Regions from separate parts of the Brevibacillus gelatini genome, predicted to be linked through region 1. Evidence: riboswitches for the same ligand, from Rfam matches in the RefSeq annotation. Region 1 holds a riboswitch; the other holds the start of a gene.
The links. A riboswitch is a leader RNA that binds a small molecule or an ion and turns the genes downstream of it on or off. The one in region 1 is predicted to bind cyclic di-AMP.
Positions count from the first base shown of each region.

Region 2: it holds a riboswitch for cyclic di-AMP, as region 1 does, so the genes downstream of both, AAFJ72_RS04350 (C40 family peptidase) here and AAFJ72_RS11370 (CAP domain-containing protein) in region 1, are expected to answer to the same signal.

Region 1 covers NZ_CP154342.1:2,331,971-2,336,179, forward strand. The annotation lists gene AAFJ72_RS11355 (phosphotransferase family protein) at 1-131, opposite strand, end outside; gene AAFJ72_RS11360 (cold-shock protein) at 380-583, opposite strand; gene AAFJ72_RS11365 (rhodanese-like domain-containing protein) at 1,003-1,347, shown strand; cyclic di-AMP (ydaO/yuaA leader) riboswitch at 1,432-1,586, shown strand; gene AAFJ72_RS11370 (CAP domain-containing protein) at 1,594-2,292, shown strand; gene AAFJ72_RS11375 (hypothetical protein) at 2,382-2,540, opposite strand; gene AAFJ72_RS11380 (homoserine dehydrogenase) at 2,658-3,668, opposite strand; gene def (peptide deformylase) at 3,707-4,209, opposite strand, start outside.
Region 2 covers NZ_CP154342.1:833,531-837,739, forward strand. The annotation lists gene AAFJ72_RS04340 (sensor histidine kinase) at 1-881, opposite strand, end outside; gene AAFJ72_RS04345 (response regulator transcription factor) at 882-1,601, opposite strand; gene AAFJ72_RS04350 (C40 family peptidase) at 1,809-2,327, opposite strand; cyclic di-AMP (ydaO/yuaA leader) riboswitch at 2,332-2,470, opposite strand; gene AAFJ72_RS04355 (LiaF transmembrane domain-containing protein) at 2,778-3,182, shown strand; gene AAFJ72_RS04360 (PspA/IM30 family protein) at 3,249-3,932, shown strand; gene AAFJ72_RS04365 (class I SAM-dependent methyltransferase) at 4,037-4,209, shown strand, end outside.

The DNA of each region.
Region 1 (4,209 bases):
ACCGAACCGCCTTCCGCCAAGTCGACGCGATACTTCCGATCCGTTGAAAGTCCTTTTCTGATTTCGACGACTCGTTCGGCTTGTTGCAACAACGGAACCGTTTGCTGTAATGTCAGCAACCACTCTTCCACCTCGTTCACTCCTCCGCTCTATTTGATGTAAACAGCATCCAGTAGAAAAAAAGACGCCAGGAAAAATTTTCCGACGTCTACAAAATTTTAGCGGACAGTCCAGTTGCCGTCAATGACAAGCTCCGCGCGTCAACCCGAAGCCCAATCATCTTGGTTCACGACCAGTTACCCATCCGTTTCGGTTAAAACAATGTGGAGAAAAGAAAAAAACTGCCCGCTGACGGACAGTTTCTTTTTCTTAAGGAGACTTACAGTTTTACTACGTTCTCCGCTTGAGGACCACGGTTGCCAGTTACAATGTTGAACTCAACGCGTTGGCCTTCTTCCAAAGTTTTGAAACCTTCACCTTGGATTGCGCTGTAATGTACGAATACATCGTCTCCGCCTTCTACTTGAATGAAACCGTAACCTTTTTCTGCGTTAAACCATTTTACTGTTCCGATCACTTGCATGAGAAAACCTCCAAAATTCAATTTGAATATGCTAGTCATATTTACCGAAGCAAATAAAGTTCACATATCATGAAGAAATACCCCATGGCAAAGCGCGATATGCCTTGATGATATGTGAAGTTGATCTACTTCGAAAAAATGAAAATATCACAAGACGGAACTGCCGTGTAAAAACCAAAACGTTTTGAAAACCTAAAACGACGAAAGCCCTTCCTCTCTTCCATCCTTGCGGCTCCGATGACCGCGCCAGTGTGAATCGGGAATTCAAAAGCGTGATCCATCAGCATTCACCTCGAAGGATAAGGCTCCATTACTCAAGTAGCAATTTCACTATAACATATCCAGAGCGTAAAAATCAACCATTCCCTGCTACTCTACGAGAAAAGGAACTGCTACAATACAAGCGGGAGGGATGACAAATGCAAAAAGACACCTGGACGAAACAAGAAGTAATCGAGCTATTGGAAAAACGTACACCCGTGCTCATCCTTGACGTCCGCGACGAGGCAAAATTCCAGGCAGGCACTCTCACAAGCGAATTTGCCGCAACCAAAAACGTTCCTTATGTGCACATGCTTGAACAAGACAAGCCCTTAGATGAAGAAACAGATTCTGTCGCGAAAAACGCGCAGATCATTACCATCTGTACGTCGGGAAACAAGGCACAAAAAGCGGCTGCTCTTTTGCGCCAGCATGGATATGAAGCAAAAGCGCTGCTCGGTGGATTGACAGCGTGGAACGAGCCTGAGAACGAGGACGAATAAGCCTAGTAGTTCCAGCGTTTCCAGCGGTTTGGCAGATATTACTCCTTTATTTCGGGCGGGATTGTCTGATATTCTGGTTCATGCCAAACCAACAAGCCGAAACTTCCTGCGAATGGAAGTGCGGGGGATCTTTTTGTGGGTCACGTGCCCACTGAGGGGTGAATCGCTCGAAGGAGCGTAGGGTTGTTTCCTCAATCCGAATCCGACAACTAACCTCGTAGGCCAAAAAAAGGAGACGATGTGAATATGAAACGTATTGGAGCTGCTGCCATCGCGATGACTCTGGGATTGGGCTTGGCTTTGACTGGATTTACCCCATCTGCATCCGCTGCGGCAAATTGCCCGGTACCAGCAACTGGCACGCAATACCAATTCCAATATCAATGGATTCCATATATGGGTCAGCTTCCTTTTGCACCAAATGCGCAGCAACAACAGCCTGTTTCACCCGTGAATCCTGCACCTGTGCAAAAGCAGCCAGTGCAAAAACAAGCGCAACCAACACCGCAAGCTCCGGCCAAACCGGCCCAGAACGTCACGCCGACTGTTCCAGCGAACCAGACAGGACAGGTACAAGCTGGCGACTTCGCCAAGCAGGTTGCTGATCTGGTGAACCAGGAACGCGCCAAAGCAGGACTTGCGCCTGTGACAATGGATGCGGCCCTGTCCAAAGTAGCGCTCGCCAAGGCAGCGGACATGGCAAACAACAACTACTTTGACCACAACAGCCCAACGTACGGCTCTCCGTTTGACATGATGAAGCAATTCGGCATTTCCTTCATGACAGCAGGAGAAAATATTGCCATGGGTCAGCGTACTCCGCAAGAAGTGATGACCCAGTGGATGAACAGTGAAGGCCACCGCAAAAATATCATGAACCCGGCATTCACCAAGATTGGTGTCGGCTACACGAACGGTTACTGGGTTCAGGAATTCATCGGATAAAAACATGGCTGCGCCAAGCATCGCGTAGCCTCGTACACGAAAGCCGGGTATCTCTTTTCGAAAAAGAGGCCCGGCTTTTTCGTGTGGAGCTATCCTTGCTCCGTATTTGCCGCGTTTTTCGCTTTGAGGGTACAGCCGCAGTCTTTCTGCTCCTCAAACAGAGCGACGTCCTTTTGGTTCATCTCCTGCTTGGTTGGATAGGCAGAGACTTGTTGCAGTTCGGCATTGACATCAGACGATTGCTTCATCCGTATAGTCCCCCTCGCTGCTATTTGTGCGTGGCACGTTTCTAGTATGCGCGAAAACAAAGCCGAATCATGCCTGCCGATCGCTGGAAGCGGCAGATGGCGGTGCAAACATCCCTGCTATCTGCCTAGCAAATGCTCCAGGTCTTTCAACGCTGCTGCCGCTGCTGCAACAGGGTCCGACTTTCCTCCCACTACCAGCAATTCGCCCATGACGTCTGTTTCTACCCGGATGGCTTTTGTCGTTTGGTTTACCCTGGCAAAAGGGTGCGTGGCCTCAACTGCGACAAGCTCAACTGCTGCCTTTACGCCGTCTGCTGTCCGTCTGATCGTGCCAATCAGTTTTGGTACTTGACCAGCGCGTTTCCACCCCGCGATCTGTTCCGGGGACAAGTCGCGCACGCTCGCTCGCGGAATGTCGGATAGGTTGACTTTTGCGTCAAATACGGCGTTGGCCAAAATGGCGATTTTTGATGCGGTATCCCAGCCGTCGATGTCGTAGGTCGGGTCCGGTTCGGCGATGCCCATTTTTTGCGCCCGGCGAATCGCTTCCTCGCTCGTGATACCTTCCTCCATGACGCTCGTTAACACAAAGTTGGTCGTTCCCGTAAAAATGCCCTCAACGTGCTTGATTTCACAGCCCGCCAGATTGTAGGTGAACAAGTCGATCGTCGGCAATGCAGCGGCTGTTGCGCCGCTGATTTTCAACTGTACGCCGTTTGCTTGCGCCAGGGCCGACAAGCCTCTGTAGTCGACGACAAGCGCGCCCTTGGACACAGCAATCGCGTGCATGCCGCCCGCAAGCGCCTGACGGATGTAGCGAAGGCCAGGTCCCCCTGTCTTTGCATCAGACGGTCCGGCCTCAATCAGCACATCCGCTTCTACGCTCGACAGCCACTTTTCCCCGTCCCAGTCCCGCAGCTTTGGCAGACTGGACTTCGCAAGCGCTTCCAGCTGTTCTTCTGCAAGGCCATCGGGATTGTAAATCGCCCCATTGGATCTGGCCACTCCGACCAGCCGGACGTCTGCCTGGTACAGCTTGCGATACCTGTCCTGGCGTTGTGCGAGAAGCCGCACAATTTGCTTGCCTACTGTTCCGAATCCTGTCAGTACGATGTTCCAACGCTTCATTCGTCATTCTCCTTGCTGTCGCCAAACGATTTCGATTTTTATGCTTTGCGGTACGTCTCTCTTTTGTAGGCCAAAATGGCATTGGCTTCCTTTTGCCTGAGCGGCTTTCCGGTTTTGGCAGAGTACAGCGCTTCGACGTGGTCGATGAACAAAATGCCTTCGAGATGGTCGATCTCGTGCTGCACACAGCGGGCAAGAAAATCTTCCGCTTCCAAAACGAAGAACTCGCCCCTGCGGTTTTGCGCCTTCACTTTTACATAGCGCGAGCGGCTGACGATCCCTACTACCCCGGGGATGGACAGGCAAGCCTCCGGGCCGACCTGCATGCCGCTCATTTCCACTATTTCCGGGTTAATCAGCTCGATCAGGCCGTTGCCGTCATCAATGACGACCAGTCTCAGCGGTACGCCGATCTGAACGGCCGACAGTCCGGCCCGCCCTTTTTTCGCGTAAAGCGTATGCTTCATGTCTTCCGCGATCATTTCCATATGAGGAGTCATGGATGAAATTCGTTTTGACCTTTCGCGCAAAATCGGATCGC
Region 2 (4,209 bases), 1.5 Mb from region 1:
GTGTTGTGCATGGTAAAGTCCTGCAACTCGTCCAGCAGCTTTTCCAGATCGTTCACTTTCACTTCGATCTTGCCCATTTGCTTCTGAATTCGCGCCAAGTCTGTGACCCGGCCGGAGCCGATGTAGGAAGCGTAGCCTTTGATCGTGGTCAGCGGCGTGCGAAAATCATGGGCGATGGAGGCGATCATTTCTGACTGCCTTTCTTCGGAAAAGCGCAGCTCGTCGACCATGTCGCCAAAGTAGCGGAACAACTGCCCGAACTCATCATGCGAGCGATACGTAAACGTCACAAGCCGTTTGCCTTCGCGGATTTCCTGTGTGACGCGGGCCAGCTCGTTGACCGGGCGCAAAATCCAGCGGACGAACAGGGCGAGCAGCAGCAGACCGACGAGGACGAGGCTGCCGTAAATAAACCAGAGCATCATCGAGACGCCCTTCGTAGCCATCATGTCGTATTCGTCCGTGTAAAAGTAGACGACGATTTCACCTTCACGGGGAGGCTCCTGCTGAAAATGGTACTCTGCCACGACTTTCAGGTCGCTTTTCGTGCTGGAAGGGAGCGACAGCTTCAAGGAGTAGGCATGTGACGGTCTGTGGTAAATCGTGTTGCCGTTCGCGTCCGTCACGACCATCCGGTACATGACGTCTTCTGGAAGCTGTCTCTCCAACTCCTGGCGTTCGATCGGGTCCCTGAAGTTGCCGGAGAGCAGCAACTGGTTGAGCCGGACCTTTTCTGCCGCGTCCTTTTCAGCTTGATACTGGTTGTGACGGTCGTCTTTCAACTGCTCGATGATGATGTCCTGGAAGACGAACTTGAACAGCAGGATGTTGAGGGTAATCAGGGCGATAAAGGATAGAAAAAGCTTGTTGCGCAGACTCATCTACAGTTTCTCCCCGATGAATACGTAGCCTGTCCCCCATTGTGTTTTAATGAACTGTCGCTCTGTCTCCAGCTTTTCACGCAAGTTTTTGATGTGGACCGTCACCGTGTTGAGGGAGCCGTAGCCGTATCCCCAGACGCGGTCGTAAATTTGTTCTCTCGTGAAAACGATTCCAGCATTTTCTGCGAGGAACGTCAACAGCTGGAACTCCTTCGTGGACAGCTCAATTTTTTTGCCGCTGACGTAGACCGAATACGTTTCCTTGTGGATCTCCAAATCCTTGAACTTCAGGACGGTAATCGGGGAGCTGGACGTCTCTTTTTCCGGCTGCTCCTCGGTATGCTTGCGGATGCGCTCGTAGCGTCGCAGATGGGCGCGGATGCGAGCCAGCAGCTCTTCGGTGTCAAACGGCTTCGTAATGTAATCATCAGCGCCGATTTCGAAGCCGACGACTTTGTCTACCGCCTTGCTTTTCGCGCTGAGAAAAAGAATCGGCAAATCCCACTCGCGGCGAATTTGCGAGCAAAGCTCATAGCCGCTCATGTTCGGCATCATAATATCGAGCAAAATGAGATTGGGCCGCTCGCCCTGATTGAGCAGGGCAAGCGCGTCCTCGCCACTTTCCGCCGAAGAAACCCGGAAGCCTTCGTTTTCCAAAATATCTTCAAGCAGCTCAATAATCTCCTGATTGTCATCAACGATTAAAATATGATCTTTCACCGGAATTACCCCCAGTTACTTCTATATAATAGGTGAACAAGGTACTATCGTGTCTATCATAACATGCTTTCGCGCAAGAAAGGCAAATATCCGTTTCTATTCATGCATGATTACTTATAAGTAGGGCCACCTCTTTAGACCTGGTCCTAAATTTCGTCAGAAAAAGCCAGAGACGCTGTGTCCCTGGCTCTTATTTTTGCCGAACTACTACTTTTGTGCTTGATTTTCCGGCAACGATGCTGCTTGCACCGCGTTTTCCTTTTTCGGGGCTGCCGCTTCCAAAGCAGGTATGCTGATGCGCTTGGCGCCAACATAACGCTTGCTCCAGTAGTATGGGTCGTTCAACTTGGTGTTGACGACGCCGCGGCCAGTCTCCGAATGCACGAATGTGCCATTCCCGATGTAGATGCCTACGTGTGAGATGCTGCGTCCGTTTGTATTGAAGAACACAAGATCTCCAGGCTGCAGGTCTTTCTTGGCAACCGCTGTCCCCAATTCATATTGGGCGGCAGAATTGTGAGGCAGGTCTACACCTAACGCATCAAATACGTAGCGTGTGAAACCGGAGCAGTCAAAGCCCTTTTTGGACGTGCCAGATGCTTTGTAAGGGACGCCATACAGCTCGCTGACTACGTCTTGGAGTGTTGCACTCTCTGCCGCATGTGCAGCGCCGGCCCCCATCACAAGCATTCCAGCCATAACGAAAGACATTACCACCTTGCGCAAAAGAAACTGCTCCTTTCGTGAGCCTACGAAGTTAGCTGAAGGGTTCGGTCGAAAGGACGCCCTAGACTGCCAGCTGGCAATCATTCACCCCAAAAAAACTGGTTCCCCCGCTTCCGTCATACGGAATTCGGCTATTTTTCGATGTTTTTTTACACGCACCTTACGAAGATTCTACGCTTTTCCCGTTTTCCCTCTTTTTTGACCGCTTGTTCACTTTTTTGTCACAAAATTTCGCCAAATGGTGTAACGTCTTGCTTCGACAATGCAAGCGCTGGCTGGCGAAAAAGAGGGGACCAGGCTCGTCCGATTACGGCAGGAAATGCTCTCCGTCCAGGGACGGAGGGAAAAACCAACCGCACGCCCGTTATGGGGAGCCTATGCGGGGGGCTACAATAATGCCATAAGGTTCAACAAGCACCACACGCAAGAGATGATAGGAGGTAAGCGAGCATGAGCGAACGGTCTGGAAAGTTTTTGCTCGGACTGGTTCTCTTGCTGGTCGGCGGGTTGGTTCTCCTGGATTTAATCGGAATCGACCTTGGTGATCTGATCGGGATTTTGATTCCCGCGGTCATCATGCTGTACGGCGCTCGAAAAATCATGGGACAATCCGGTTCGCGTTTTTGGGGAATCGTGATCTTCCTGTTCGGGTTCCTGATGCTGATCGGCAAGCTCCATCTGCTGTTTCACGGCTTACTGGCCATTGGTGTGATTTATCTGGGGTATCGCTTACTGCGCCCCGGCCATGTCCCCAAGGAAGCGCCACCAGCCTGGGAACGTCAGTGGGCACAAAAGGTATTAAAGGAAGACATGCTGGACGCGTGGGAAAAAGAAGTGACCCGCCGCCAGCCATAAGCAGCCATGTCGCAACAGTTTTTGGATGAAATGACACGATGTGATATGATGAGGAGGAATTTAAAAATGAGTATTTTCAAACGTCTGCGTGACCTGACAGTAGCTTCGGTGAATGATGTTCTGGATTCGATGGAAGATCCGGTAGTCATGCTGAATCAATACATGCGGGATATGGAAGTGGAAATCGGACAAGTCGAAGTGGCTGTCGCCCGCCAGGTAGCACTGGAAAAGAAGTTCCGCCAGCAACTGGATGAAGCAAACGCTTTGATCGAAAAGCGCGACCGCCAAGTGAAGCTCGCGTTGACAGAAGGGGAAGACGAGCTTGCCCGCCGCGCTCTCGCGGACAAAAAGCAGTTCGAAGCTCGTGCAGCCGAGTACGAAACCCTCTATCTGGCAGCTTCCGAGGCCGCTGCACAAATGCGTGAAAAGCTGGCCGAGCTGAAGGAAGAATTCTATAAAATGCGTGCAAAAAAATTCACGCTGATGGCACGGGCACAGGTAGCCCGCACGCAAAAGCAGGTAAATCAAGCGGTAGCAGGGATTGGCAATCAGTCAGCAGGCCGCGGGTTCGCCCGGATGGAAGAAAAAGTGTTGCGCATGGAGGCAGAAGCACAAATGAGCGGCCAATGGCGCCATACGAACCTCGCCTGGGAAACGGCGTTGTCTGAGCTGGAAAAAGGCGATCTGGATGCGGAGCTTGCAAGCATCAAGGCATCGCTGCAGGAGAAAAAAACAGCGTCCGCCCAGTAGCAACAATCTTGATTGGACAGGAACTGGGGGAGCGGTTGTAGAATAGAGTGTGTCAATCAGGCAGCCTGTTTAGCAGGCTGCTTTTCCCCTAGGAGGTACGATTCTTGGCAGACTTCATGGTCTTTTTGCGAAGGTTCATCGCTGAGCCTGGGCGTGTAGGCAGCGTGATCCCCAGTTCGCGGTTTTTATGTGAGCGAATGTTGAAGAACGTCAATTGGGATTCAACAGATGTCATTTTGGAACTGGGACCTGGCACGGGCGCTTTTACCCAAACCAT